DNA from 3 places in the Exiguobacterium sp. EF_C8 genome. Region 3 is predicted to be linked to each of the others. Evidence: predicted binding sites of a transcription regulator. Region 3 holds the regulator's gene; each other region holds the start of a gene.
The links. Region 3 encodes Rex, which represses fermentation and respiration genes when NADH is low (regulators of the CRP and FNR family bind a similar motif). Its sites were predicted from a motif close to TTGTGAAATATTTCACAA; they were not measured.

Region 1 (10,606 bases), 420 kb from region 3:
GACATCCCCGACGATCCGCGCAAGTAAGTCACCACTGCGGTACTTACCAAAAATCCCTGGCGCAAGCGGCTCGAGACGACGGTAAAATGACGTTCGGATGTCACTAAGGATCGTAAACGTCGCCCGGTGCGAATAGTAACGTTCCGCATACCGACTGACGGCGCGCGTCAGACTCGACACTTTTTGCAGGGCGATCAAGACGGCGAGTGTCTGGATCGGTGGCAACAAGGCTGCCTTTGAAATCAGGTAACCACTTGCTGCGAATAAACCGACCGCTGTCACACCGGCGAGGACACCGAAGAAGATCGACCAGGCGATATCGCGTTTTTGATGCACCATCAACCGAAAGACTCCTAATAATTCCTTCATCGTGTTTCCTCCCCTCTCTGGACGCTACGCATCCGCGCATATTCCGAATCGCGACCAAGCAATTCATCATGGGTGCCACGATCGACGATTCGTCCGCCGTCGAGAACGACGATTTGATCCGATCGTTCAATCGTATGCAAACGGTGCGCGACAGTGATGACCGTTGCCGATTGTCCGAGTTGCTCAATCGCTTGTTGGAGCAGTCGCTCCGTTTTGACATCAAGTCCAGTCGTCGGTTCATCAAAGACGACGACGTTCGGTCGTTTCAAGAACGCTCGTGCTAACGCAACACGCTGTTTTTCGCCACCCGATAGACCGCGTCCACCTTCTCCGATCACCGTGTCGATCCCTTCAGGCAACGTCGCAATCAACTCCTCGAGCCCTGCCGCCTGCGCCGCTTCGAAAATCTCTTCCGGCGTCGCTTGACGAAGCTCACCAATCGCGATGTTTTCTGCCAGCGTTCCGGCATACAGATACGGATGTTGAGAAATGTAGCTCAACTGACGGAACCAGCTTGTTTCCTCCACCTGACCGCGCTCGGTTCCGTCGAGTAGAATCCGTCCTTCTTGTGGATTCGCGAGTCCGGCAATCAACTGCAAGACGGTCGATTTACCGGCCCCACTGCGACCGATCAACGCTACCTTTTGATACGGCTCAATCGTAAGCCCGATATCTTGCAAGGCAAAACGTCCTTCTTGGTACGTAAAGCCGACTTCATCCAAGACGATTTGTGGTGGACGATTCATCGTGAGTTCCGATTGACCGAATGCAACAGGACGATCGTCTGCCGTCAATTCGGCTGCGATTTGTTTCGCTGCTGCCACACTACCGCGTCCCGTGTGGAAAGCAGCCCCCATCTCTTTTAAGGCAAGATAGTATTCTGGTGCCAACACGAGCATCAAGAACGCTGGGATAAAGGTGATGCTTTGAAACAGAATCAAACGCAGACTGACTTCAAGTGCAATCATTCCCATGCTGAGCATCGAGACGAACTCAAGCATCAATGACGACAAGAAGGCGAGCTTCAAGACCGTTAATGTCGCATCTCGGAAATCGAGACTGCTTTTTTCGATGACGTCACGCTGTCGTTTCGCGCGACCGAATAACTTCAAGGTCGTCAGTCCTTGTAACGTATCGAGGAACGTTCCTGAGAATGCCGTCATCTTCTCGAGTTGAGCATCGGCCCGCTTTTGCGTCATGATGCCGATGATGATGTAAAACAACGGAATGAACGGCGCCGTGATCATCATGACAAGACCCGTGATCCAGTCATAGCTGAATGCCGCAATCAAGACCATCAAGGGAACGATCGTCGTCTGGACGACTTTCGGCAAATATTGACTATAGTAGCTGTCCATCTCGTCTACTGCATCGAGCAAGACACTGACCTTCTGTCCCGCTTGCCCTTGTAGCATCATCTCGACTGAGCGACTCGTATATTTCGCAACGAGTGCTTCCCGAAGCGCCTGCTTCATGTGTGCCGATAACGTCGTACCGAGACGACCGTTCCAATACGTCACAGCGACTCGGAGCAACAGCATCCCGAGAACGACGAGCAGTAAAGGAATGACGGCTTCAAACGGTTGTTCTTTTAGGAAAATGCGATCGACCGTCAACACGATGCCGTATGACTGACCGACGACCGCGACCCCCATTAAGAAAGCCGCAATGATGAATTGAATGAGAATACTACGTGGAATCTGGACGATTCCTTTTAATGGATTCATATACAAACGTCCTTTCACAAAGTGTGAACGACTTTTAGTGAATATTTTCACATATCGTACATTTAGTATACCGAATCCGGAACGGGGATGCTATGCAGATGCTGTCGAAAAGGTGTGACGGTTTTGTGAGAGCATATCATTCGACAATTTTTCATCATCGAACTATTATGGATATACATTATCCACGTTTAACGAAAGGAGTCTTTCTATGCAAATGAAAACAGGAGTCGAGCAATCCGTTTATGCGATGTTGCTCTTAACCTTCCTGCCGGAGCGCGCCGTTTTGTCCGGTGAGTTCATTAGTCAGCAACTCGGTGCTTCACCGACCTATTTCCAAAAGCTCTTACGAAAACTCGTTCAGGCGGATCTGTTGTATTCCGTACCTGGTGTCAAAGGGGGCTTTCGCTTGCGACGTCCGGCAGAAGAAATTCAAATCTTCGATGTCTATCAAGCCATTGAGGGCAAACAGACATTGTACGCGTCAAGTGGTGTCTTTGAAGATTTGATGGGGATTCAGGAACAGGAGATCGGTCTGCTCTCGAATCTGATGACAGAGGCAGAAGATGCTTGGCAATCGACGTTGAAGCGCGAATCAATCGGCTCGATCCGTCAAGCAATCGATACCTCCTGTCCACCGGAACATTTAGAACGGTTGCATGCGTTAATCACAGATCGGATGATGACACTTTTTTAATGAACAGAAAGAGGTTTTTACTATGGTATTGAATCGTTATTTCGACTTATTCGACGCGTCACGCACGGACGCACAAGCGTTCGAGGATCTCGTTTCCTTGTTTACGACAGACATCACGTTCGTTCTGAACGGACAACCAAAGCACGGCATCGACGCCTGGAAACAATTCGTCCGTCATGTGTTCACGGCGAATCAGGATATTAAGCACATGTACGCCGGCTGGGAAGAAACAACACCAGGAACGTATGAAACACGCTGGGCAGTTTGCGGAAAACGGGCAGACGGTAGCGTCTTCACGCAGGACGGAAAAGATATCGCACGTCTCGATGAAAACGGACGGATCACTTACCTGGAGAACGTTCCAGATGATCCGACGATGTTCCGTTCATAAGATTGCTTTTAAATAGCGAAAGAGGCTGACTCAAAAAAGAATGACGCGTCTTTTCACCCCCTTTCCTCAGGCGAGACACAAGCCAGTTTTCCTGCTTCATTCAAGCAGGAAAGCGGGTCTTATTTGTCTCTGGCAGCGCATAATGCGCTTTTTCCTGTAGGAGTGGCGTGTGACGCGTCATTCTTTTTTTTACGAAATAAGGGTGGCAGATCATCATTCTGCCACCCTTATCTTTGTAGAGGACGACATGTGAGTCAGCCCCTTTTTGGTATTTAACGTTTCAGTACAAGCCGTTTCAATAAATAGCCCGTGATGACGAGTAACGACGCAATCGCGATATAAACCATGTAGACCAACAAGTTTGGCGCAAATCGTGACACGATGTACGTCAATACGACGACAGCCGTATACAGCAACAAAAATAGACTGATGTGCTTCAACTTCGACACTCCCCTTTGAATCCTTCTCTCTTCTTTACGGAAACGACTGGAAAATGTTTCAAAAGGTATGTCTTTACTTCGTTTTATAGATTCTTCGCTTTGAATGTGTCTCCACCTTCGATCGTGCCGTTATCAAAGCCTTTTTGGAACCAACGCTCTCGTTGCGCCGATGTGCCGTGAGTGAAACTTTCCGGTACGACATATCCTTGTCCTTTCTCTTGTAACGTATCGTCCCCAACAGCATTGGCTGCTGTCAACGCTTCTTCAAGATCGCCTTCTTCGAGCAAGTTTTCTCCTTGCGCGTGATGCGCCCATACGCCGGCATAATAATCTGCCTGTAGCTCGAATCGAACGAGGTATTTATTGAACTTCTCCTCACTCATTTGCTTTCGAAGTGGCATGATCTCATCCGATTTTCCAAGTAACGTCTGGACATGATGCCCTACTTCATGCGCAATGACATACGCCATCGCAAAATCGCCCGGTGCTCCGTATTTCGTCTGCAGTTCATCATAAAAGCTTAAATCAATGTATAATTTCTGATCACCGGGACAGTAAAAGGGACCGACGGACTTCCCTGCTTGTCCGCAAGCCGAACTAACTTGATCCGTATATAAGACGAGTGTCGGTTTTTTATAGGTCTTACCATCTTCTTTAAATTCTTTCGTCCAGACTCGTTCCGTATCGGCCAAGACGACGGAGACGAAGTCCGCTGCTTCTTTTTCCTGCGCTGTTTCCTCATACGTCGTATTTTGCTGATCCCCACCGGTTAAGTCTCCGAGTAGTTCAGTTGGATTACCGCCCATTAAAGTGATGACGATCAGCAGGATGATCCCGACACCACCGCCGATACCGGCGATTCCTTTCCCACCCATTCCCCGCCGGTCCTCGACGTTCGAACTCCGTTCTCTTCCCTTCCATTTCATGCGCTTTCCTCCTACCCGTTTCGTTATTGTTCTTTACCCAAAAGCTTTTATACGTAACGCTTCAGGACATCATGGATGAAACAGAAGTCTATTGATTTGATGCATTTTCTAGGAATATCCTTCTACTTTAGAGAAGATTATTAGCAGAACCGATCTTTCGGATCCAATTTTTTCTACGCAAAGGAGGTACGACATGAAACCTCATCTACTTTTTTTATCTTGGCGTGATGCTCGACATCCACAAGCCGGAGAAGCTGAAACTTTTATTCATGAAATGTTGCGGCGTGTCAGTACTACCTACCGAGTTACCCATTTGTCTGTCTCATTCAAGGGCGGATCACCGACGGAGTATCGAGATGGTATCACTTACCTCCGTTATGGTACGACAGCTTCTCTTATTCCATATGCACTTTATTATTACTGGTCTTATGCTAAAACGATTGATTTAGTTCTGGATCATTTGAATGGGTTTCATTTCTTCACACCACTTTATGTTCCACGTCATAAACGAACTTTATTTCTTTATCAATTGATTCGTGAGCGTTGGTCGACGACACTTGTTTTTCCTTTTTCAAAGCTTGGCGAATGGACAGAGACTCGACGGTTAAGCTGGTATAAAGATAGTCATGCCTTGACTGTCAGCCCCTCTGTTGTAGATGAACTACAAAGTGCTGGTTTTACTAACAGTCATATCACGATGTTGCCGCCAGGACTTTCCTTTTCCCCGTGGTCTGAACAGGAATGGGAGTTAAAAGAACATGTTCCAACCTTTCTATATATCAACCGTCTGAACGAAAAAGAACTTCAAGATACGATTGGGGCATTCCTCATGGTCCAACGTGAGTTTCCTGAGACACGCCTCTGGCTGATTGGTATTCGTAACAGCTCTCATCTTTTGCAATACCTTACACTTCCCCTTCCTAAAGAAGTGAAGGATGCTATCACATATTACGATTCAGTCACTGAAACAGAAACGCGCCGCATGATGAGTCGTGCCACCGCTCTCCTTTTCCCTTCCATACGTGAAGGCGTAGGTTTTTCTATTATTGAAGCGGCGGCGGTCGGAACACCATCCATCGTATATGATGCTCCTGGTGTACGAGACGCCGTTCAGTACGGCATGACAGGCTACATGGCTAAAAACAAAACACCTGGTGCACTCGCTGCCGAAATGCGAGCTTGCTTCCGAGATCCAGAGGAGTACGAAGCCATTCGCATCTCCGCTCATCATTTTGCACGGGCAATGGATTGGCAACAGACTGATCTCACATTTCAAGAATGGCTGAGACGAGTACTTCTTGATACAAAATAAAGGGAAACTTCAAACGGTCTGACTTCTCCCAACAAGTAGAGAGAAGCCAGACCGTTTAAGTCAATCTTCATACTTTTTATTCTGTTCAAGGTTTTGGAGGATGTGTTCTGGATCAACGCGTTTCGTATAATCGGACGGCACTTCTACGAAACGAATCACACCATTCGTATCAATGATAAACGTCGCCGGTTTCGGTAACTGCCAATCCTCATTTCCATTGTGCTTCGCTACATCAAGTCCCGATGCTTTGTAAATCTCAATCAAATAATCTGGCAAGTCGAACACCAAATCAAATTGACGGGATACATGTAAATCAACGTCACTTAAGACAGGGAAACTTAACGCATTCTTATTCGCCGTTTGCTCAGCAAAATCAGCTGTCTCCGGACTAATTGCAATGACAGTCGCTCTTTGAGCGCGGATTCGGTCGATTTACCGTTCGTACGCGCGAAGCTCGAGATTGCAGTACGGACACCAGCCACCCCGGTAGAACGTTAAGATAACAGGACCTTGCTCGAGTAATGTCTCGATTGCGACTGGTTCTCCAGATACATTGGGTAATGTAAAGTGTGGGATTGTGTCACCGACACCTAGACCTTGTACGACTCCAGAAGCAGCCAGTTCAGCTGTCGCTTCCGCCATCAGCCGTTGTTTCTCAGCAGGTGCCTTTTGTCGGAATTTCGATTGATATTGTTTGATTTCTTCGAGTAGTCGTGTCATATGTTCTCCCCCTTCATTGCTGTATGGAATAGCAAGGAGATTACTCGTTTGTCTCTTCTGACGACTCCTCCGCCTTCTTTCGGAATCGTTTGACGAACCCCATTAGTTGTTCCGGTGTTAATTCGAGCTTATTCTCATAGACATATTTCGTTCCGTATCCGAGTGCAAGGGTGGCGGTCGAAGCGACTCCCGCAGCAATGACGGCACCATATCCCGGAACCAGTTTCGCTATTTGTCGAAAAGCCGTCTTTCCGGAGTTTCCGACGATTGTCACGACAAGCAACTCTTTGGCACTCTCCTTGGATAACTGCCGTTCATACAGATTTGATAACTTGAGCATCAAGCCGATTTGAATTGAAGTCAACGGAATGATATCAGCTCCTGGAAACGGGACAGCACCGATCGCACCAGCAGCTGTTCCGGCACCCACGATCCAATTGTTGGCGATCTTCCCGCGAACGGTCGGATCCATCTGGCGAACGAACACATTATCCTTGTCGAACTTTTTTAAGATATCGAGGACCTCCCGGCGGAGCCGATCAATATTCGTTCCTTCTCGTGCTGATACGGGAATGATTTTTGGTCCTGGTAGTTTTTCTGCAATATGGCGAACGATCGTGTCGACATCATCCGTCGCATCCATCTTCGTGACAACGATCAAGACATTTTGGTTATGTTGATAGATTTTCTGGAAATTCTTCGTCTCTGTCTCAGACAAGACAGTACCTGCCGCATTTAAAAAATAAAGGATGACATCGGCACTTTGATAATACGTCCATGTCGCTTCCGAGTTCTGTGTATTGGCATCATTTAGTCCCGGTGTATCGACAAAGATGACTTTATCTTCCGGATGTTGCCTTACTTGATCGATGCGGACCGTTTCACCTGGGCGTGCTCCGACCGTTGCGACTTCGCGACCAAGAATTGCGTTCAAGGTCGAGGATTTTCCCGCATTGACATCTCCGATCAGAGCAACCGTCACGTCCTGCTCCAACGATTGATTAAAATCCCGGCGCTCCGATTCAAACGACTGATCAAAGATTTCCTCCAGTTTGCGTTTCCGCTTTTGTTGATTGGTCTCAAGTCCCTCACCAAAAAAATCATCCATCGTGATCCCTCCCCTTCTTTTGCTGTCTGTCTTTTCCCGTTATCCCTTGCTTTCAACACAAAGAAGGCAAGGGAACATTGCGTCCACTTGCCGAATTTTAGAGATATGTGCTGCGTCGCTCGAGCAATACCGTATCGCGCCATCTGCCTCCGAGCCGACCAATTCGCTCCCGGCGACCAACTTCGCGAAAATTAAAACGTTCATGAAGGCGCAGACTCGCATGATTTTCCGGAAAGACTTGCGATTGCAGGGTCCAGATGCCTGCTGCTTCACTTGTTGCAATGACGTCTTCCATCAAGCGAGTGCCGACACCTTTACCGCGTGCTTCTTCTGCAATATAAAGACTGATTTCAGCGACACCAGCGTATGCTGGAATCGAAGAAAATGGACTCAACGCAACCCAGCCGAGCAGTTGCTCGCCTTCAATCGCAACGAGACGACTGTGTTCATGGTGATGCCTCGTCCATTCTTCGTACGGTAATGCTTCCGTGCGAAACGTCGCGTTCTCCGTCTTTATTCCTTGTTCGTAGATCCGAACGACTTCTGGGTAATCTTCCGCTGTCATTTGACGTATTTCCATTTCATCAGACTCCTTTGTTGCTCACATGCTGATTCTAGTTCGACAGCATGTCAGGAGTCTCCTGTTTAATCGACGGTGAACGGAATCGGTTTCAAGTCGATTGGTGTGTTCGTCATGATATTCGAGTAACCTGTCTCCAGATAAAATTCGTCAATGGATGCCATTTGTGAAGCTGATAACGTAAACGTTGCTCGGAATTGCTTTTGGTTCGCATCTCGTACCGTGATGTGTGGTTTGATTTCACGCCCATCCGGTGGTTCGTTTCCTTGAATCAAGAACATGCTTCTCACTGCATCCAATTTAATGTTTGATAACATTTCGACTGCATTCGTTTCAAAATCGACGATTACTTGAGAGTCCGTAATCTTAATGTTTTGTGTCGTCATTTTTAACGGATGTGTTGGATTCTGCTCCGCGTAAGGTAACGATGTCGTCAATGGAATAAACGTTGTTTTAGGTGTAATGCTTAATTGAGGATGCAATGTGTATGCCCCACTCGGAATCACATAGTTGCCTAGACTAAGCCGTGACGTATCGGTTCGCTCGGATGAAGTATTCGTATGGCTTACTAAGGCTGTACTTTCTGACCAATTGTGAATGACTTCTTTCCCACTATCATCAAACAATGAAAATATGATTCGGTAATCATATGACTTCGGATAAACCGCCGTATAATCAAACGTCGTACTTGCCTGTCCTTTTGTCATCTGTTTCAATGTGACATCAACTGCATAATCAGGATTCTTCACCGTCGTATTAAACGTCTGTTCAATCGCTTGCAATCGTTTGACCGGAACCTCGAATTGCCAGTTTCCGTCTAGACCAAACATTTCCGAAATCACGAGTGGCACCTGCATGGAATCACTTAATTTCTGTAAGCCGACATCATATTCGATTCGTGCTTTCCATACCTTACCGTCCTGTTTGAAATGTGCCAGTTCTTGATTTTCAGTACCTTCGAATCGTTTATCCCCTTTGAACACTTCATAAAAAGCAGCTCGTTTCGTTTCGTTGACGTCTGGTACACCAGTTGCCGTCAGGTTCATCCCGATCGTCGTACCATCATAGTAGGCGTCGACGACCTTGATCGTAATGCCTTGATCGGTTACCGTCTGATCAATTGTTGTTGCGAGCTGTTTCTTCTCGATTTCAGTTCCGACTGTCCCCTGTTCTGTAAAGGGACGATACAGTCCACCAATCAACGGAACGTGTGACATCGCGGAAGCAAACGGTGGGACGATGAATGTCGTTACGAACAACGATGCTGCAAGACCGGCAATAGCTACGTATTGTTTCCGGCGCGGACGTACGTGTTGTCGTTCCGCTACGCCTTGCGTAATTCCTTGACGAATTCGATCTTGTAACGCGTTCGTCGGTACGGGAATTTTTTCGTAGTCATTTTGTAGATCGTGCTGTGCCATAATCCATTCCTCCTAACTGTATTTTTAACTCTTCGCGTCCTCGTTTTAAATAGGTCTTCACCGTATTAAGGGTGATCCCGATGAAGCTTGCAATCTCTTTCATCGGAATATCATGAAAATAGAAAAGAACTAAGACATCCCGGTATTCTTTTCGCAGATGCGATAACGCGTGCACGAGATCGAGGTGTTCGTCTCGCGATCGGTCTTCCTGTACCGGAACATGAAGTAAGATATCATCTGTTGGTTGTTGTTTTTCCAACGCGCGGTAACAATTACGGATCAGAATTTTCGTGATCCACGTCACGAAATGTTTCGGTTCCTTCACTTGTTCGATCGAGATGAACGCTTTATAAACTGTCTCTTGTACGACGTCTAAGGCATCGTGTTCGTTCTTCACATAAAGATATGCTGTTCGGTAGAGTTGTTCGCTATGTAGGAGCACCAATTGCTCGAACGCCGCTTCATCGTGCTTCATCGCACGGCGGACAAGTGTCGTGTGCTCGTTTCGTAAGTCCATCGTGTTCCCTCCCTTTACTTATTAGAGCATGACGAGTCACAAAAAGTTTCAAAAAATATCCAAAAGAAAAGGACTCTTGCGTTTCAAGAGTCCTTCCATCCTTCAAATGTCTAATCGTACTGCCATTTCCCGACCGAATCGGTCCCCGTGGTCGATGAAGCCGAGACTCGCATACAGACTGTGCGCCGCCTGATTATCCGGTCGATAGCCGACGACGATTCGTTTCGCTGCAGGTAACATTCGCATCTCTTCAATCAGGGCTTGCATCGCTAATCGCCCGATACCGTTCCCTTGCTGCGCCTGATCAATCATGATGCGGTATATCCAGTAACCGTCGAGTTCTTCTAGTTCCGTGTTGTACATCACAAAACCAACAACCGTATCGTCCATCATAATCGCCC
Region 2 (10,606 bases), 1.5 Mb from region 3:
AAGCAAACCAAAACTCGAGTTCACCGAACATCTTGACGGAAGCAAGGTTTGCGAGCGTCAAGAGAATGATGACGACGATCCCTGGAATCCATGTTGGTAGTTCAGGCCACCAGAAGCGTAAGTACGTTCCAACGGCGATGACTTCACTCATTCCGACGACGACCCAGTTGAAGATGTTGCTGCTTGCTGTTAAAAAACCAGCAGCTGGATGGATATAATCGTTTGCGAACTTTGCGTATGATCCACTGTGCGGATGGGTGTAGACCATCTCGCCGAGTGCCCGCATGATGAAAAAGATAAAAACTCCGGCTAGCATGTACGCAAGTAAGACTGATGGTCCTGTCCAAGCAATCGTACTTGATGCCCCGAGGAAGAGACCAACACCAATCGTTCCTCCGAGCGCAATCATTTGTACCTGTCGTGCTGTTAAATCTCGTTTCAAATTCGAACTCATCGTTTCCCCCAAAAAAATCTGTGACGTCATAATGTTCAGACAACTTGTCGTAAGAACTATAAAGCTGAGTATACTATCCTCGGATAGGGCTCGGCTAGTCTTTTTGAAAATTTGAAATAGAGTTTTCAATAATCAGATATTCATGAAACAAATATGTAACAGCTTTCATTCGCTCATTAGTAGAGTGTCGAGTTGTTGACCTAGTCTACCAAAATACAGATGCTCAGCAGTTGCTAAGACGATCAAATCATCACGCATTGTAAGGTCACCTGACAGAGAATTTCCTTGTTCGGTCATGAAACGAATCGAACGAATGCTCTTAAAACGTGTTCCATTTCGTTCAAGTAATTGTACGTCATCAGAGTATGCAGCAAGTAGATGGTCATTGTACCGAGCGAACTGAGAAAAGGCGATCGTAGGAGCCTCACAAACGAGATCGTCCTCTTGATTAATACGGACGAAACGATAATCGGAGTAGTAGAAGAACCAGACTTCTGTTGATGAACAGACATTCAGAGCATAACAATCATCAATCGGATATTGCCGATTCTTATACTGCACTTCACCTGTATCGTCAAAAGCGACCAGACCGAAAGCGCCATTTGAACTCGTGACGGCATCGGCATAGACACCTTCATCAAAATAACTGACCCAAATCCAACCTTGTTCGTCGATTTGCATATTTTGAATCCCGTCGTCTAAACAAAAGCTATTCAGTAACTGACCTTGAGGATCGTAGATAAAGGCGTTTGGCAACCATGTGCCGTCGATATCATCATCACAACGAGTAGCGACGAGTAACAGCCGTCCGTCTGGAAAACGATCAACGAGGGAAAAGTCGATGTCGTTTCTTTCGACGATCGTCGTCTTTCGCCAGTCATCCTTCAGTTGATGAATGGAGAGGATCTGTGTTTCACGAAATTCATCGATCGATTCTTCAACGATTAAAATATGTCCGTCGACAGTGATGCCAGTCGCGACCGGGCTTCCAGAACGATAGGATGCGGTCAAACGACGTAGCGGGAAATGGGCGAGCGGGTATGTGAGCATGGCAGGACCTCCTGTGTGTTGTAAAAAGCAGTCCGTCGACAGACAGACTGCTTGATGAGTTAAACCGACCGTTGACGGCGTTTATAGAAGAAATAGACGATAATTAAGGCGACGGCAGCAATCAAAACACCATTCGTATATGGTGCAGCGACTTCCTTGATCGAGCGCCAGTTCGTTCCGAGTGTTTCTCCAAGATAGAGGAACAAGATTGACCATGGAATGATGGCAAGAACCGTGTAGAGCGAAAACTTCGTTTGATCCATTTTCGCAAGACCAGCTGGAATCGAGATGGCATGGCGGACGACAGGAATGAAGCGAGCTCCGAAGATGACACCTTGACCGTACTTCAAGAACCAGCGTTCAGCTAAATCCAGATGATGTTCAGAGATCAGGACATACTTTCCGTACTTCAAGATCAATGGACGACCGCCATAGCGAGCAAACCAATATAAGAACAATTGCGACAACAATCCGCCAATGACGGCGGCGACGACAGCGAGTGGCCAGCTAATCGTTCCTTGAGAAATCATGAATCCGCCGTATGAGAGAACGATTTCGCTCGGTATGATTTCAATCATCAACCCGAGGGCGATACCGAAATATCCGAGATCGGCAAGTGAAAGCAAAATCTGGTTGACGATTTGAGATAACACGTAAGACAACTCCTTTGTAATCAGTACATTCCTTTATTTTAGAGAACCGAAGATCAAATGAAAAGGAAAAAAACGGAGACAATTAAAAAGACGGATCCACCATGATAGCGAATCCGTCTTGTTTTTATAACACGACCGCAGCAATCGTACCGAAGATGAGCAACGGAATATTGTAGTGCAAGAACGTCGGAATGACGGTTTCACGCATGTGATCGTGCTGACCATCGGCATTCAAACCACTCGTAGGTCCAAGCGTCGAGTCTGACGCGGGGCTACCAGCGTCACCAAGAGCACCAGCTGTCCCGATGATCGCAACCGTCGCTTCTAAGCTGAAGCCGTACTGGATACAAAGTGGAACGAAGATCGCAGCGATGATTGGAACAGTTGAGAAACTTGATCCAATGCCCATCGTGACGAGAAGACCGATCAAGAGCATGACGAACGCGGCAACAAGTTGGGAGTCGCCCATCAATGCTTTTGAGTTCTCAACGAGCGGTTCGATATCACCCGTCTTACGCAAGACGTTCGAGAATCCGTTCGCTGAGATCATGACAAAACCGATGAATGACATCATCCGCATACCACGCGTGATGACGTCATCCGCTTCACTGAATCGAACGAGACGAAGCAACAAGAAGAGGATGAGTCCCGTCGTTGCAGCAAGAATCATTGATTCCGTCTGCAGTTGAACGATCAATGTCGCAATGACGACGACACCACTTAAGATCAGTTTCGTTTTCGTGATGACCGGGATTTCATAGTCGTCTGGGGCGATATCACGAATTTCATACGTCCGCTCTTTCCGGTACGTATAAAGACCAATCAAGAGACCGACGACCATTCCGAGTGCTGGAATCGCCATCGCTTCGATGACAGAAACTCCCGTCGTATCAAGACCATTAGCTTTAAGGTTTTTCAGTAAAATCTGATTCAGATAGATGTCTCCGAATCCGATCGGTAAGAACATGTACGGTGTGACGAGACCGAATGTCATGATGATCGCAATTCGACGTCGGTCCATCTTCAACTGAGAAAAGAGACCAAGAAGCGGCGGAATGATGATCGGAATGAAGGCGATGTGGATCGGTAAAGCATTTTGTGAACTGATTGCGAGTAACAGAATCGCAAACAAGACGAATCCTTTTAATTTCTTGACCGATGCGGCACTTGCGTTACCACGTGAACGTGCAATCAATGCGTGAGCGAGAGCATCCGGTAAGCCCGTTTTCGAGAGGGCAACAGCAAACGCACCAAGCATCGCGTAGCTAAGAGCGATTTCTGCCCCATCGCCAAGACCACCAGCAAATGCTTCGGTTGTTTTCGTTAAATCGAGACCGCCGACGAGACCGCCGGCGAACGCACTGATGACCATCGCGAGCACGATGTGGACGCGGAAGATCGCTAAGATGAATAGTAAAAAGACGGCAAACAATACGGCGTTAATCATTCGGTAAAACCACACTTTCTTTTGTTATCACTGCACTATACTAAAGTATCTTACAGCCATGGTGGAACACTGTCAAGGATAAAAGTCTGACCTCGTATTAAAGGACTTCACGATAGGCTTTTTAGCTTTGCATAAAAAGTCACATTTTTTTTATACCCGGAAGCATGAGATGAAAAGCGTTTTGATCACTAAAAATGGCTCACACAAAAAAACGTGCCATCCTTCTCTTTTAAAAGAAAATGGCACGTTATCTTTAATTTAAGATGGAGTAGAATATCCAAATCTCGTTGAGTTTCTTCTATAGAGAGCAATCAGCAATCGACGATGTCGAGTTTACCGGTTCCTGGATCGATGACGAGTCCGTGGACATTCGTACCAGGTGGCAGTAAAGGGTGGTTCTTCACGAGGCTGACAGAGTGGGCGACACTCTCCTGAACTGACGTAAAGCCACGCAACCATTGATTTAAATCAACACCTGATACTTCAAGCGTGTGAAGAATCTGTTGGTCGATACCCCGATCCTTCATTTCACTGATCATGTGTTTAGGATCAATCGTGCTCATGCCGCAGTCGTGGTGACCGATGACGACGACTTCTTCGGCACCCAGTGCATACAACGCGACGAGAATTGAACGCATGACGGAACCGAATGGGTGCGATAGGATAGCACCAGCATTTTTGATGATCTTCGCATCCCCGTTCTTAAGACCGAGTGCGTGTGGAAGAAGTTCCGTTAGGCGGGCATCCATACACGTCAGGATGACGACCTTTTTGTCCGGGAACTTATCCGAGACGAACTGCTCATACTGTTTTTCAGCGACGAATCGCTCGTTGAAAGCTAACATTTCCTGTACAACTGACATTCAAGTGTCCTCCTTTAGTGGTAGCTCTTAATATGTACCCCATAATCAGAATACAAGATGATGAAACGGCTATCAAGTCATGAAAATGCGGGTGTGATAAATCGCACACGTCTTCGTATATAGAGCAAAATGACGAAAAAGAAGAATTCACAATAGATGTAAACGTTACCAATGATGTGAGGGAATTCACAGGATGGTCATGCACAAAACAGGAAAAAGGAGTTATGATTGATTTGTGAAGGAAAGCACAAACTATTGAAAAACAGCTTGGCATTCCTGACATAATGGTTGGCAAATCAAACTCAGATTCGTTCCACGACAGGGAGGAAACCACTCATGGCTGTGAAAGAAAAAACAAAATCGACGGCAACGCCGGTCGAACAAGCAATTGGACAAATTGTTGAAAAAGGACAACGTGCATTACAGGAGTTATTGACATTCGATCAAGAAAAAATTGATACGATCGTCCGTGATATGGCACTTGCCGGACTTGAACGGCACGTCGAACTCGCTCGTCTCGCAACAGAAGAGACAGGGCGCGGTGTCTTTGAAGATAAGATGATTAAAAATATGTTTGCGACAGAATACATCTACAATAGTTTACGTCATGAAAAAACGGTCGGGATTCTAGAAGAAGATGTTCAAAATGGCATTACGTATATCGCTGAACCGGTCGGTGTCGTCTGTGGAGTCACACCGGTCACGAACCCGACATCGACGACGATGTTCAAAGCATTGATTGCGATCAAGACGCGCAACCCAATCGTCTTCGCATTCCACCCATCGGCACAACGGTGTTCCGTCGAAGCGGCAAAAACACTTCGCGATGCAGCCATCAAAGCGGGAGCACCAAAAGACTGTATTCAGTGGGTCGAGGAACCATCACTTGAAGCAACGAAAGTCTTGATGAACCATGAAAAAATCGCCATGGTCCTTGCGACAGGTGGAGCAGGAATGGTCAAATCAGCGTATTCAACAGGTAAACCGGCACTCGGTGTTGGACCAGGAAACGTTCCTTGCTACATTGAACAATCTGCAAAAGTCAAACGGGCAGTCAGCGATCTCGTTCTCTCAAAAACGTTTGATAATGGGATGATTTGTGCGTCTGAGCAAGCCGTCATCGTTGACCAAGAAATATATGCAACGGTCCGTGCAGAAATGGAAGCACTCGGTTGTTACTTCTGTACACCGGAAGAAAAACAACGCCTCGAATCACTCGTCATCAAAACCGATACATGTGCCGTCAACGCGGACATCGTCGGGAAACCTGCGACATGGATTGCAGAAAAAGCTGGGATCGATGTTCCGGAAACGACGGTCATGCTCGTCGCGGAACTCGAGCACGTTGGAGCAGCAGAACCACTGTCTCATGAAAAACTCAGTCCCGTACTCGGTGCGTACCGCGTTGCATCCACCGAAGAAGCGTTTTCGATTGCTGAACAGATGCTTGAAATCGGGGGTCTCGGTCATACCGCCGTCATTCATACGACGAACGATGACTTGATGATAGCGTTCGGACTCCGCATGAAAGCCTGCCGGATTCTCGTCAACAGCCCATCTGCTCATGGCGGAATCGGTGATCTTTATAACGAGTTGACACCATCACTGACACTCGGTTGCGGATCATACGGGAAAAACTCTGTTTCTGAAAACGTAACAGCGAAACATTTACTCAACGTCAAGAAGGTGGCGAGACGACGCGTGAACATGCAATGGTTTAAAGTTCCTGAAAAAATCTACTTCGAAAAGAACTCCGTCCAGTACCTCCGGTCAATGACTGACGTCTCACGCGTCATGATTGTCACCGATCCAACGATGGTGCAATTCGGATATGCCGATAAAGTGATTCAAAACTTGCCACAGTCTGTCAGTTACCGAATCTTCGACCAAGTCGAACCAGATCCATCGGTGACAACTGTTCAGACAGGTGCCCAAGCGATGTGTGACTTTAAACCTGACTTGATCATCGCTCTTGGTGGTGGGTCAGCGATGGATGCTGCGAAAGGAATGTGGCTCTTCTATGAACAACCGAACGAAACGTTTTCGAACTTGCGTCAAAAATTCCTGGATATCCGTAAGCGTGCCTACAAATTCCCGACACTCGGTCGTCAAGCGAAGTTCGTCGCGATTCCGACGACGTCGGGTACGGGTTCTGAAGTGACACCGTTCACCGTCATCACGGATAAAGAGAAAAACGTCAAATACCCGATTGCTGACTATGCGTTGACACCCGATGTCGCGATCGTTGATCCGGAATTCGTCATGACTGTACCGGCTTCGATTACTGCTGATACCGGAATGGACGTCTTGACTCATGCAACAGAAGCATACGTATCGGTTCTTGCGAACGACTACACGGATGGACTGGCACTCAAAGCAATCAAGATGATCTTTGACTACTTGCCACGAGCGTACGAGAACGGATCTGACGCAGAAGCTCGGGAAAAAGTGCACAATGCGTCAACGATGGCAGGGATGGCTTTCGCGAACGCCTTCCTCGGAATCAACCACTCGATCGCGCACAAAATCGGTGGGGAATTCCACACACCACACGGACGGACGAACGCGATCCTGATGCCACACGTCATTCGTTATAATGCGTCACGCCCAACGAAACTGGCAGCATTCCCAAAATACGAATCATTCGTCGCCGATGAACGGTATGCCGACATCGCACGTTACCTCGGTCTTCCGGCAGCAACGACAGAACAAGGGGTCGAATCACTTATTCAAGCAGTTGCCGATCTTGGACAACGTCTCAACATTAAGATGTCATTCAAGGCGCAAGGTATTCAAAAAGCAGACTTTGAGGCAAAACTCGATAAGATGGCAGTCGATGCTTTCGAAGATCAATGTACGATAGCGAATCCAAAGATGCCGCTTGTCGCTGAATTACGGACGATCATGGAACAAGCATACGAAGGCATCTAATAGAGAAAAAAATACTATGGCAAAAGATCGTTCAACCGGCTTCTCACTCTGAGAAGTCGGTTTTTGTTTTGGAAATCGATGGAGACAGTCAGAGAAAAGGTGGGATATAATGGCTGTTGAATGAATTTGATGTTTTTGGTTTCGTTGTAGCAGGAATATTCAAACATCAGACATAAAAAGGAGGAAATGGGATGGAGTCAAGGCAAGAAAGGAAACAACGACGGTTTTCCGTCTGGGACGTCCTGTATGGCGTCCTCATCGGTCTCATCTTTTTCGGTGTCATCTACGGTGTGATGGCATTTTTGACTTCACAAATCACCTCATCCTCAGACTATCAGGATCTCGTGAAGCAGATGCAACAGGCGGATATCACATGGAAAGAAACAGACATCACTGTTTCGTTGATGCTTTTGTTCGTCGGTGGGCTGTCGATCACGATGCCGAGCGCAGTCCGAGAAGGGATCATCAATCAGGTGCTGGATGCAAGTTCTGCCGGCGACGTCTTATCGTTGTTTGGGATTGACTTAAAACAAGTCCTCGCGCCATTGACGTTCGATGTCTCTTACGGCACGTTGCTTTATTCTGTTTTTGGTATCGGATTGATCGTCCTGTTATTTTTAGTGTTACGGATTAAGGCAAGTCGTCTCGGTTGGACGATTCGATCGGTCAGTTTCTTTTTAACGGTCGGGATCATCTGGTTCGTCCTTGCCGGACGCGGAAACGATGTCCCGTTCCTTGCGTTACAAGACGGCTATGCGATAAGCGGGATCTTACCGCTTCTTGTCGTCAGTCTGCTTGGTTGGATGGCGTTTTTCCCGCAAAAGTTATCCGGTCTGACAGCTGCCGGACGTGCCAGCTTGCTGATTTTGATGTTCGCGAGTACGCTCCAACTTGTCTTTACGGTGCAGGACGAAGCGGAGTATGACGGTGATTCCTCACTACGAACGGCATTGACCGTTGCGAGTCTGAACGCCGGAAGTGGAGGGATGTATGACTGGATTCATGGTGGACAAGTCGTGTATCAAGCAGACGTCCTCGGAGCGAATGCGGAAATCCCGGTCTCGATGCTAAACGGGGAGACTTCAACGGAACAGCTCAATGACTCGATTCAGAAAGTTGTCGATGGGATTGATACGAATCGGGTGACGGAACAATTGTTGACGTTAGTCGGTGGAGAACGTCCTGATTTATCAGCGACACAATTGAAGCTTGATCCTGTTGATTACGGTGTCGCACGACAGACGATCCAAGCAATTGATGCTGAATCGGCCGGAACGACGGCACCAAACATCTCAAGTGAGAGTGCGTATTGGGTGTTGTTACTCGTGACATTTGTGATTTACTTCGTCTGTAGTATCCGGAGTTTCAAGGCGATCATCGACCCATTCATTTTTGCGATCGCGATCGGTGTCATCAGCTTCATCGTCAGTCAAGCTTCATATGTTCAGTTCGCGATGAAGTGGCGGAGTGACGTCTTATTCGAGTTCGCTCAACAGACGGCAGGTTGGACGGTTCTTTTCGCAACAGGACTTGCGTTACTTGGTGGAATTCTTGGTTATGTCGTCCGGCGGAAACCAGAGAAAACGGTGTAAGGGACGTGGAGTGGTGAAAATCTTATGCCATGAATCTGATCGAAGAACGTTTCTGTCATTTTCGTTTTCCACAGTCGGATAAGCCGCGGTATCCTAAACTATGTTTCGTCTACCGGGTCTCACCTGACCCTGACGAAAGCGAAAAACGTGCTTTCTTTTCCTGTAGGAGTTGAGAATGAACAATTACGTTCTACATCAATTATAAACGATACGTTTTCAGGTTCATGTCCTGAAATGTATCGTTTTTTTATGTGGTTCATCTCATTTGTATCATCTCCTTTTTTTACCATGTGAACCTGATTTGTAAAGGTAAAATCAACAATGTAAAGCCAGTATTTGGAATTGATTAAGTAGGTTAAATAAGACGGATGTCCGACCTATTTGAAAGGACTATTAGCTATAATCGAACCATGCTAAATTAATGAAGCAGTTAAAACTTCCTGGGGGGAAATCCATATGAAAAAAGCTACTAAACTTGTCATCGCATCGACATTGATCGCACCGATGCTCGTACCAGTCGTTCAAGTCAAGACACTTGCTGCCGACAACAGTGTCGTCAAGTTACGCTTCTTAGAAACAACGGATTTACATACGAACTCAATGAACTACGATTATTTCAAGGATGCACAGGACGAGACGATCGGTCTTGTCAAAGCCGCTACAGTCATCAAACAGCAACAAACGGAAGTGGGCGTAACGAATAGCTTCTTGTTTGATAACGGGGATACTCTTCAAGGAACGCCGTTTGGTGATTACGTGAAAAATCAGTACGACAAAGGAAACAAAGGCAAACATCCGATGTACGAATTGATGGAATACCTTGGTTATGATGCAGTCACGCTCGGAAACCATGAATTCAACTTCGGTCTTGATTTCCTTAAGTCAGCGATGAGTGCTTCGAGCGGTTCAATCAAGTTCGTCAACTCGAACGTATTGGATGCCGTTACGAAAAAGCCAATCGTCGCAGACTACAACAAAGATGGAAAAGACTATCAAATCATCGAACGTCAGGTCAAAGACCAGAACGGTGACATGAAAACAGTCAAGGTTGGTGTGTTCGGAGTCGTCACGCCACAAATCATGGCATGGGATGCGGGGAACCTGACGGGGAAAGTCACAGCAGAGGATATCGTCCCAACTGCTAAAGCAACAGCGAAGAAATTAAAAGATGCAGGCGCAGACGTCGTCGTTGCGCTCGCACATACAGGTATTGGGGATACTGTGGATCAAAAAGATGGCGATGAGAATGTCGGTTACGCGTTGACGAAAGTCGCAGACATCGATGTTTTGATGACAGGTCACCAGCACGGCAAATTCCCGGCAGCCGATTCGGCGTTTAATAAACTACCAAACGTTGATGCAACGAACGGCTTGATCAATGGCAAGCCGGTCGTCATGGCGAACACGCAAGGGAAAAACGTCGGTGTCATCGATCTTCAATTGAAGCAAGTTGACGGGAAATGGGTCGTTGATACATCTGGCGCTAAATTAGCGGACGTGACGAAAGACACGACAGCAGATGCAGGTGCAGTCAAATTGATTGAAAAAGCGCATGAAGGAACACTCGCTTATATTCGTCAAGAAGTCGGTACGATCAATGATGATATCCAGAGCTT
Region 3 (10,606 bases):
AAGTTTTTGTAGGCGTTCTTCACGAGCCGTTTGCATAGTACCTTCTCCTTTAGCGAGCTTGATGAATTTCTTTTTCCGTCACATACGTTGGATCGATCTTTCGTGAGACGAACTCTAGCGTTTTTCGGCAGATCCAGTAAAACGGAATGACGACGATGATCAGACCGATTAAGAAGGACATGTTCGGGCGATCGGCTGCCCAGACAATCAAACCGGCAAGCGCTCCGTATTGTAAGATCCCGATCAAGACATGCACCTGATAGAGCCGTTTTGCTGATGCCTCTGATGTATATTCCGCGACAAGCGCGAACCGCTTGCGTTGTACGAGCATGTCATAGCCAAAATACAATAATGGGACGATCATCGCATAAACCGGCTTCTCAAGTGTGTTGCTAAGTGCTAAAAATGCTGCAAGCATGACCCATATGCCGGTCTTTGTCTTTTGGTGCATCTCTTCGTATAACGTCGCTAATGCTTCCGTTTGTGTATGTACGTGTTCCATGATCTCCCACCTTTCTATACTGTAATATACTTACATTTTACTGTATCGGTTTCACCTGTAGTGCGATTTTTCAAAAAAAAGATGTCCTGTCGCTTCGGACAAGACATCTTTCATTAGAGACTATGCACTGACCTGGATGATCAGATAGATGACACTATAAGCAACGATCGCGAGCGGTATCAACGCGACACCGATTAGCCAGCCATTTTTGTCACGGATACCGAGATATAAGACGAGACACCCTACGATGAAGGCGATTAATGTCGTAAACGGATTCATGGTCGTTCCCCCTCTAATTGTTTCTGCTCTTAAATTTCCCGCTCCACTCGTCTCATAAACCCTTCAAGGCGCTTCGACACACAAAGAAAAGCCAGACGGATTTCCGCCTGGCTTTTCTTTGTTAACTTATTTTTTCGTGATGACGACTGTTTTCGTAACGACTTGTCCACCCAGATCCTTCAGTTTCAAGTTGTACGTGTTTTTTCCTTTTTTGAGCGTCACTTTTTTCGTGATCGTCTTTTTGAAGGCTTTCATGACGTACGGTTCTTTGAACGTCCGGCGGTATTCCGCGCTACCATTGAAGTCGAAGCGTAATTCGCTGTAGTTATCGCGAAGTACGATCTTCATCTCAGCTGTTTTTGTTTTACTTGAGACGGTTTTTGGTGCTGTGACGCGAATCGTTGGTAATTCTGTGTCGATGATGACTTGACGGTTGAACGCCACACGATTCCCTTTTCCATCGTATGCTTCGACCTTGAATGACTTGACGCCATCTGTCGTGTACGTCACGTCATGGCTGAACGCATAGTTTTGTTGGGCTGCATCGAAACGCAGTTTAACAGTTTTTCCGTTGATCTTGAACGATTTGATACCTGACTCATCAGAGACATGACCCGCGATGTTGATGACTTTTGATGTTGCAAGACCAAGAGCGACCGGTGTATCGATTTGAACATTTGGTACGGCTTTATCAACGCCTGTCGTGTTGACGTCTTTTTTCACACTGTTTCCAGCATAGTCTTTGACGACGAAGGCAATCTTCGCGCGCTCCGGCAGATCCGTCAACGTGTACGCTTTTTCTGTTGCGGCAAGTGGTTGCTTTAAGACACTTTTGCCATTGACGAGGATATCGTATGACGCAACTCCTGTTCCTTGGTCGCCTGCTGTCCATGAAAGTGTTGATTTCGCAGCATCCCATTTCACAGTAGCTGCTGGCTTTTTCGTATCGACATAGACTGGGAAGAGATTCGTCTGCCATTTTGCGTTCGGATAATCGATCACCGATTTGACTTTGTAGTAGTAAAGACCATCTTTGACCGGTTTCCCGTTGATCGTTCCGTCCCAAGCAGCGCTTGTGACTGGTGTGTAGCCGTCCTCTGAACCGCTGTCGTAGTAGTTCTTGACGACGTCCGTTTGCATATCAAGCTTCTGAAGTGTTGTTTTATTCCGGTCAAGAATCGAATACTCGACTTTTTTCGCATTGCGAAGGAATGAGATGATCGGGAAAGCTTCATCTGCGCTACCGTCGTTGTTCGGTGAGAACGAGACTTTGTTCGCGACAACTTTTCCAGCGGCATTCGTACCAAGGAATTCGAAATCATCCTTCACTTCAGTCGCTAGACCTGTCAATCCATAGAACGTGTTGTTTTTATCGTACAATGGTGCATCTAAAATCGGAGCTTGATCCCATTTTCCTTTGAACCCAACATAAGGAACTGTCAGTTCTGGATTTTTGCTCTTCGTATCGATCAGACGGACGAATCCTTCGACGAAGTAGCCGTTTTTAAAGACTTGTTCAAGCGGAAGCTCGTTCGCCCAGTCAGTCGTGTTCTTCAAATCGACGGACACGCTGACTTTCGTTGAGCTCTTCGGATTAATCGAGACCGAGCTCGCTTTCTTCGAGCCGACTGCAAATGAGATCGGGTATGTGCCTGTGTTGGCATCTACCGTACCGATCGTTCCTTTTTTGAAGATTCCATTTGCTTCAAGGAAGTTCGATCCTTTTGCACCGAGATCTGATTGAACCGTTCCCGCTAGCTTATACGTCACTTTTTCATTGCTGTAGTTTTTTAAATCAAGCGTGAATGTGAACTTCTCGCCGACTTCCTTCAAGGATGCCTTGCCTTCACCTGACTTCGTCTCTGTGATGACGACTGGTGTCTTCATCGCAGCACGAAGATCCATCAGTCCAGCTCCCTCACGACGTGGGGAGTAGAAGTTGCCTGTTTTCAATTGTGCGTTGTATTTTCCTTGATCGAGTTGCGGACGCGATGTATTCATCAAGATGTTTTTGGCGAGTTTAACGCGTGTTGCACCAGTGACTTTGAAGTCCTTCGCAATCCGTTGCATGACGAGTGCTGTTCCTCCAGCGACGTGTGGTGCTGCCATCGATGTACCGCTCATGACGCCATACTCGTTATCATTAAGCGTCGAATAGATTTTCCCACCTGGTGCCGTGATTTCCGGCTTGAAGTCAAGGCTTGGCGTGACACCCCATGACGTGAAGTCAGACATTTGTCCTGCGACCGGGTTATCGGTTGAGACCGCTTTTCCGTCAAATGTCACTGCGATTGCCTTGCCTTCTTTTGCTTTTGCTTCGAGATCATTCCCGTCCGCGATGCTAAGCGTCACGAGTGGAATCGTCGGATTGTTGAGCGCCATGCTGACGTAATCCCCATGATCGACTTTACCACGGACGATGACACCTGCTGCGCCTTGCTTCTCAGCTTCTGCTTGAATCATGCTGTAGTTAAAATCACCTGTCCGCACGACGAAGACGACTTTCCCTTTGACGTCTTTACCTTCATAGTTCGAAGCTTGACCGTCACCGACATACACGACATCCTTCTTCTCTTTATCGAAGACGGCAATCGGATTCGGCGAATCTTGTTTTTGGTATGCCAAATAACCGGCATCCTGACCGTCGATCGTCAGCGCCATGCCTTCAAGCGTCAATTTTGTATTTTCGAGTGACGCGACTTGGAGCGCCTGGCTCGTCAATCCTGGTGCACCAACGACACCGATATCCGGGTTTGCTGTATATGGATTACCCGCACCATGACCTGCAAACGCCGAGTTACCAGCAGAGATCGCACACAAGATACCGTTGTTCATCGCGTTGACGATCGCGCGTTGCTCCGGATCATCTGCGTTGACGAACGATGCCGTCGAACCCAGGCTCATGTTGATGACGTCCGCTCCAAGTGCGATGGCATCATCGATTGCTTTGATGTAGATATCACTAAATGTCGATGGCATCCCTGGATCGTTACCGAAGACCTTCATCGCGAGGAGCTGTGTTTCTGGAGCGACCCCTTTAATGCCGCCGTTCGCTTCATCCCCGTTTGCTCCGACCGTACCTGCGACGTGCATCCCGTGCATCGATGCCCCCGCACCTAAGTCACGGATTTCGCTGTCGTGATCGGCATAGTTATAGCCGTACGGTACTTTTTCCGTGAAGTACTTTCCTTTTAAGCCTTTTGTTTCTTTCGCACTCTCGACCTTCGAAGAGGTTAAATCCACCTTTGTCTCTGGACTCAAGACCATGTCCTTGTGAGATGGATCAATCCCCGTATCGATGACCGCGACGACGGTTCCTTCCCCTTTGAAGCCATAGTCCTGCCACGTTTCCTTCGCATTGACCATGTCCTTGCTGTACAGCATGTCTGGCTTGGCACCTTTATCTACGGTTGGGCGCGCATATTCGTGCGCGATATGTACACTTTTGACTCCTTCGAGTTGTTTGATATCTTCGATGTCACCGAACTTCACTTCACCACTGAATCCGTTGATGACGGTTGTGAAGCTTTCTTTATATGTAACAGGAATCGCCTTTTTAGCGATAGCTGACTTGACTGATTTTTGGACGCTGACGAGTCGATCCTTGATCGATTCCTTTTCGGCATTGCTCAATGTGCTATACCGCTTGTTTTGAGCTTGGGCGATTTGAATCGCCGGTTTTTGTTCCATCTCGATGACGACTCGGACTTTATCCGATTGTTTGTAGTTCTTTTCTTGCCCCGATTTCTTCAGTGAGAGCGCCTGCGGTTTTTGACCCGTCGCTTTGTCTTGCGAGGACAGTGCACCTTGCGCACTGACTAGATTGGAAGACGTCATTAAGACGGCTGCCATAAGTGCAATCTTCTTCTTCATGCGTTCGTTTCCCCTTTTCTGTAAAACCATAGTAGTAATACTAATAAAACAGTTTAAAGAAAATTCTGTATTTTTAGTTTAATGAAGTTAATGGAAATAAACAATTTATATTTGTATATTTTTTTAATTTATTTCTTTTTGGTGACATTTTATATTTGGAAGGAATTTAACTGGGAACATAAAAAAACTCCTCGAGCACTCGAGGAGTTGAACGTATGCACTTGGTGGAGACTATCGGGATCGAACCGACGACCTTTTGGCTGCCAGCCAAACGCTCTCCCAGCTGAGCTAAGCCCCCATGAATTATCTTTAGTATACGCATCGCTAACTGCTTTATCAATATAAACATAACGCTTTCATAAAAAAGAATTCCTCCCGAAATGGCTGGAAGGAATTCACGATTCATTTATTCAATTCACGCATCAAATCCGCCTGTCGTTCAAGCTCTGCCTGTTGCTCGAGGATCAAGACCTTTTTATACGTCCGCGCGGAAATCAAGATACTGATTTCATAGAGAACGAACAACGGCACTGAGATCATCAAGTGTGACGTCACGTCCGGCGGTGCGATCAATGCCGCAACGACGAACAGCGCGAAATACGCATATTTCCGATTCTTTCGCATGAAATATGGCGTCACAAGACCAAGACGTGTCAGGAACATCGTCACGACCGGCAATTGGAAGAGAAGACCAAACGGCATCGTCAACCGGATCAAGAAACTGAAGTAGTTTTCGACCCCGATGACTTGCTCGATCCCCAATTCTTTCCCGAGATCCGTTGAGACTTCGAGCAAGAAGGGAAGCAACCAGAAATACGAGAAGGCTACACCAGCCAAAAATAGAAAGAAGATGACTGGAATATATGTCAGTGTTGCTTTTTGTTCCTTTTCATAAAGCCCTGGTCGGACGAATGCCCACAGTTGATACATCCAGAACGGTGACGCTAAAATCAGCGCGATGATGAACGCAAGATTCAAATACAACATTAAAGGATCGGCGACGTTGAAGGCATTTAATCCGATACCGAGCTCTTTTAAGTCCGCTTGCAGAAAACGGACGAGCGGTCGGACGAGCGGAAATGCGACAGCGAACAGGACGACGACGATGAGGAGCGACCAGACAATCCGCTTACGCAGTTCGTCTAGGTGCGACGTCATGCTTTGTTCTTGATCAACCGTCATGATTCAATCACTTCTCTTTCGGTTCGTCCTTTTTATCGTCGTCCATGATGCCGTTCGTGGCATTCTTGAACTCTTTCAATGTTTGACCGGCAGCACGACCGAATTCCGGTAACTTCTTCGGTCCGAAGATGATCAACGCGACGACAGCAATTAATCCGATACTCGCAGGTCCGATACCTAACGTGAGCGGGATAAGGTTTTCCATTATGATTTCACTCCTTCAGCTGATTGCGAATAATGCTTCATGAAATAAACTAACGACTGCAACTCGATCGATAAATCGATGTGATGAACCCGAACGCTCACTGGCACGTTCAACCGTGCAGGCGTGAAGTTCAGAATGCCTGTCACACCATACTCGACTAACTCATCCGCTACTGACTGTGCGAACTGGGATGGAACCGTCAAGATGGCGACATCGACCTGATTCGCTTCGATTTGTTCTTTCATGTCCGAAACATGATAGATTGGAACGTCATGCGTCGTTGTTCCGACCTTCTCTTCGTCCGCATCAAACGCAACGACTATCCGAGTACTATTATTCTTTAAAAAGTTATAATTTGCAAACGCTGTTCCGAGATGACCGACCCCGATCAAGGCAACATTCGTCACCTCATCTTGATTCAAGGTTTTCCGGAAAAACGTTAAGAGATGTTGAACGTTATATCCATACCCCTTCTTCCCTAGTGCCCCAAAGTAGGAAAAGTCGCGACGAATCGTTGCTGAATCAACCTTCACCGCCTCGCTTAACTCAGCAGAAGAGACGCGGAGCTTACCTGAATTGTATAAACTTTGGATGAAACGATAATATAGCGGCAACCGTTTTGCTGTCGCTTGTGGAATTTTTGTGTCTGGTCCATTCATCCTGCAGTTCCCCCTTCGGCCACATCCATCGTGGCACCCAAATCTTTGCAAAAAGCTTTCTACTCTCCTTGATTGTAAACCACTTCACATAGAGTCACAAATAATATATTCCGCAGGACCTCGCGCTTTTGTTCGTGATAGACTAAAGGGTGGAAGGATGGATGGAAATGATACTCTTACAAGTCAACCAACTCTCGAAATCATTCGGCGTCGAGCCGATTTTAGAAAATATCAAACTAGAAGTACAGGAGCGCGACCGAATTGCGCTCGTCGGTCGAAATGGTGCCGGTAAATCAACCTTGCTCAAAATCATCGCTGGTGAACTCAGTCATGACTCGGGCGATATCATGAAAGGTAAAGATGTCAAAATCGGTTATCTCGCGCAAGACAGTGGTCTCGAATCGAACGAGACGATCTGGAACGAGATGCTGACCGTCTTTGAACATCTGCAAGAACAAGAACGAACACTGCGCCGGATGGAAATCGAGATGGGCATGGAGCACATCTTGAACGACCCGGTCGCGTACGATCGTCTCTTGAAGACGTATGATCAAGCGCAACACGACTTCTCAGAAGCCGGTGGTTATCAGTTTGAGGCGAATATCCGCTCCGTCCTGCACGGCATGCGCTTTTATCCAGACGATTACTCGCGCCGGATCCAGACATTGTCCGGGGGTCAACGGACACGGCTCGCCTTAGCGAAGATGCTCCTGCAAGCACCAGAGCTTCTCATTCTCGATGAGCCGACGAACCACCTGGATATCGATACGCTTGCTTGGCTTGAAAGTTACCTCGGTGGTTATCGTGGTGCCGTTCTGATCGTCTCGCACGATCGGTACTTCCTCGATCAAGTCGTCAATGTCGTCTATGAGCTCTCTCGTAATGTCTGTCGTAAGTTCACGGGGAACTATACGAAGTACCTCGAGCAAAAAGCGGCATTGTACGATCAAGAAATGAAACAGTTCGAACAGCAGCAAGAAGAAATCGCAAAGATGCAGGACTTCATTCAACGAAACATCGCTCGGGCGACGACGACAAAGCGTGCTCAAAGCGTTCGAAAACGGCTCGAGAAGGTCGACCGGCTCGATCGACCAGATGGAGATGAACGCAGTACGGTCCTGTCCTTCCCAATCGAAAAACAGAGCGGGAATGACGTTCTTCAAGTCAATCAATTGGCAATCGGTTACGAAGAAGCTGTCTCAAAAGACATCACGTTCCGCTTGCAACGCGGTGAATCACTGGCACTCGTCGGACCGAACGGAATCGGGAAGTCGACGCTCTTAAAAGTCCTCGTCGGTCGTTTACGTCCTCTCTTCGGTGATTTCCGTTTCGGAACTGGCGTCTCGATCGGGTATTACGATCAAGAGCAAGCGGAACTCAATGACCGGAACCGTGTCATCGATGAGATTTGGAACGAATGGCCACTGATGCGCGAACAAGAAGTCCGTTCTGTGCTCGGACAATTCCTGTTCAGCGGCGACGATGTCTTCAAAATCGTTCATGAATTGTCTGGTGGCGAACGCGGACGTCTCGCGCTCGCAAAACTGAAACTCCGGAAGACTAACGTCCTCATCCTTGACGAGCCAACGAACCACTTGGATCTTGATTCGAAGATGGTCCTTGAGAACGCTCTCGTCGACTATGAAGGTACGCTACTCTTCGTCTCCCATGACCGCTACTTCATCGATCGGATCGCGACACGCGTCATCGAGATGAGTGAAGCTGGTGTGACAGAATACCTCGGCGATTATTCGTACTACACAGAGAAGAAGGCCGAACAAGAAGAAATCGCTCGCCTTGAAGCCGAAGAGGCAAAAGCGGCAAAAGTCACGGCATCGAAGACGATCGACAAAGAAGCACAGAAAGAAGAAAAAAAACGCCGTCAGCAAATCGAACAACTCGAACAAGATATTGAACGGCTCGAACAGCGTTCAGCGGAAATCGAACAGTTGCTTTGCGAACCGGAAGTCTTTAATGATATTCCAAAAGCGACAGCGTTATCTGCGGAACGGGACCAGATCGATGTCGATCTACTCGAATTGATGGAACGATGGGAGAACCAACACTGATGCGGACGAAAAGCTTTTTCATTAACTTGATTCAAGGACTGCTATCCGGCATCCTTTATTTCGTACCGATGTATGCGGACTACGTGTCGACCTTCATCCGGCCGGATGCTTTTAATGCCGCGCTTCCTTTGTTTCTCCTGATTTCTTGTATGATTGGTCTCGTCATCCAGACATGGAGCGGTCTTTTCGTCAGTTTACTCTCGGGATTATGCTGTACGCTCCTGACGACACAGCTATTCGTCGAACTCACTGACCCGTTGATCCTATCGTATTACGGTAGTGTCTCACCGCTCACCGCTTTCTTGATCAGCTGTGTCGGCATTTGGGCACTCGCAATCGTCTTTTATTTGCTCGATGGCTATCAGTACAGTAAACGTCATGGTCTTGAAGCCTCTTCAAACGAAATCGATTCGCAACCTTGAAGTCCGATCGATGAATCAGATGAACGACATGAGAAAAAGGAGTGGAGATTCCGGTAGCTAGACCGGTATCTCCACTCCTTTTGTTTGAATCAAAACGAATCGTACGATGAATCAAGCATTCACACTACTATCATTTTGTCGGTCGGGCAATCGTAAACGTCTTCCCGATCGTCGCATAATCATTCCCTGCTAAACGAGCGACAGCCTTCAATCCTGCTGCGTCAATCCGGAACGACTCGACGAGTTCATCCGCGACGTGATAGCGCAGTACTTCCCCGATCAACAGATCGGCACCTTCTAGCTCGACGTGTTGCGTTAAGCGCATCTCGAACCGGATTTTCGCTTCCGCGATTCCGGGCACGTCGATTGCATCGCTATCGACGAGCGTTAAATCCGTCCGTTCGAGTTCACTTTCACCGTAAGCGAGTGGCGCAGCCGTCTCATTGACTGCGTCGACGATTTCTTCGCTGACGATATGGATGACATAGCTTTGTTTTGCTAGGATATTACGTGCCGTATCCTTTTGTCCCTGATCCGTCCGTTGTACGGCAATCACCAGTTGTGGCGGACTACTTGATGCGACCGTAAAGAAGGAAAAGGGGGCGGCGTTGACCGTCCCGTCTTCCCCTAGCGTCGTCACGAAGGCAATCGGACGCGGAATGATGCTTCCGATCAGTAATTTATAATTGTCTTTTGCGCTAAGCGTTGATGCCTCGAACTTCATGAATGACCCACCTTTTTCCTCACCCGATGAGTGCAGCGAGTGAATAGTCTCCAGCACCAATCATCGCCACTCCAAGGGCGATAACGATCAATGCCATGTTGTATTCGTACCCGTTCTGCGTCACCCAGTAACCATTCGCACCGTGTACTTTAACGATCGCGACAAGCATCGAACCGATGATGAGGATTGCAGCGATCCAGAGGAATACCCCGCCTGCAAACAATAATCCACCGATTAATTCAGCAAGACCCGCTGTAATCGCGAGTGCTTTTCCTGGCTTCATGCCAATTGATTCGAACCAACCGCCTGTTCCAGCGATGCCGTGTCCACCAAACCAACCAAATAATTTTTGTGTCCCGTGTGCAGCAAATGTTAAACCGATGATTAAACGAATGATTAAAAGTCCTGTATCCATCATTTCTCTCTTCTCCTTTTACCTAATGTATTTTAGTTACTTTAAGTAACTCAATAAACAGACTATATCTTATCACTTACTAAAAGTAAATAGATTTGTTTTAGTTCAAGACGTTACATTAAGTAAAATGATTCGATTTTTTTAGCAGAAGCGGGTATACTACAACTATAGAAAGGATGAGTGCTGATGGAAGAAGTCGCAATCCAACCGGCTCTTTGTCCCAAAGTCGAACATGCCTTTGAAATCTTAGGTAAGAAATGGACGGGTCTGATTTTG

Region 1: cydD (thiol reductant ABC exporter subunit CydD) is a predicted target of Rex. The motif match lies at 2,132-2,149, and genes of this name have one in related genera.
Region 2: adhE (bifunctional acetaldehyde-CoA/alcohol dehydrogenase) is a predicted target of Rex. The motif match lies at 4,701-4,718, and genes of this name have one in related genera.

The regions. Positions count from the first base shown of each region.
Region 1 is NZ_CM143264.1:221,656-232,261, reverse strand. It holds gene cydC (thiol reductant ABC exporter subunit CydC) at 1-369, opposite strand, end outside; gene cydD (thiol reductant ABC exporter subunit CydD) at 366-2,096, opposite strand; gene ACY2IG_RS01355 (Rrf2 family transcriptional regulator) at 2,305-2,790, shown strand; gene ACY2IG_RS01350 (nuclear transport factor 2 family protein) at 2,813-3,181, shown strand; gene ACY2IG_RS01345 (hypothetical protein) at 3,454-3,621, opposite strand; gene ypfJ (KPN_02809 family neutral zinc metallopeptidase) at 3,705-4,547, opposite strand; gene ACY2IG_RS01335 (glycosyltransferase family 4 protein) at 4,741-5,859, shown strand; partial or broken gene ACY2IG_RS01330 (peroxiredoxin-like family protein) at 5,920-6,501, opposite strand; gene ACY2IG_RS01325 (YcjF family protein) at 6,620-7,687, opposite strand; gene ACY2IG_RS01320 (GNAT family N-acetyltransferase) at 7,785-8,267, opposite strand; gene ACY2IG_RS01315 (DUF4179 domain-containing protein) at 8,333-9,688, opposite strand; gene ACY2IG_RS01310 (sigma-70 family RNA polymerase sigma factor) at 9,663-10,205, opposite strand; gene ACY2IG_RS01305 (GNAT family N-acetyltransferase) at 10,308-10,606, opposite strand, start outside.
Region 2 is NZ_CM143264.1:1,254,598-1,265,203, forward strand. It holds gene ACY2IG_RS06455 (amino acid permease) at 1-454, opposite strand, end outside; gene ACY2IG_RS06460 (hypothetical protein) at 620-1,504, opposite strand; gene uptA (undecaprenyl phosphate transporter UptA) at 1,564-2,157, opposite strand; gene ACY2IG_RS06470 (Na+/H+ antiporter family protein) at 2,282-3,601, opposite strand; gene ACY2IG_RS06475 (beta-class carbonic anhydrase) at 3,916-4,467, opposite strand; gene adhE (bifunctional acetaldehyde-CoA/alcohol dehydrogenase) at 4,804-7,398, shown strand; gene ACY2IG_RS06485 (hypothetical protein) at 7,590-8,990, shown strand; gene ACY2IG_RS06490 (bifunctional 2',3'-cyclic-nucleotide 2'-phosphodiesterase/3'-nucleotidase) at 9,447-10,606, shown strand, end outside.
Region 3 is NZ_CM143264.1:2,897,405-2,908,010, forward strand. It holds gene ACY2IG_RS15255 (hypothetical protein) at 1-36, opposite strand, end outside; gene ACY2IG_RS15260 (hypothetical protein) at 50-502, opposite strand; gene ACY2IG_RS15265 (hypothetical protein) at 623-781, opposite strand; gene ACY2IG_RS15270 (S8 family serine peptidase) at 908-4,654, opposite strand; tRNA gene ACY2IG_RS15275 (tRNA-Ala) at 4,877-4,952, opposite strand; gene tatC (twin-arginine translocase subunit TatC) at 5,057-5,836, opposite strand; gene ACY2IG_RS15285 (twin-arginine translocase TatA/TatE family subunit) at 5,844-6,041, opposite strand; gene ACY2IG_RS15290 (redox-sensing transcriptional repressor Rex) at 6,041-6,700, opposite strand; gene ACY2IG_RS15295 (ATP-binding cassette domain-containing protein) at 6,868-8,769, shown strand; gene ACY2IG_RS15300 (hypothetical protein) at 8,769-9,191, shown strand; gene ACY2IG_RS15305 (flavin reductase family protein) at 9,322-9,915, opposite strand; gene ACY2IG_RS15310 (DoxX family protein) at 9,935-10,333, opposite strand; gene ACY2IG_RS15315 (winged helix-turn-helix transcriptional regulator) at 10,517-10,606, shown strand, end outside.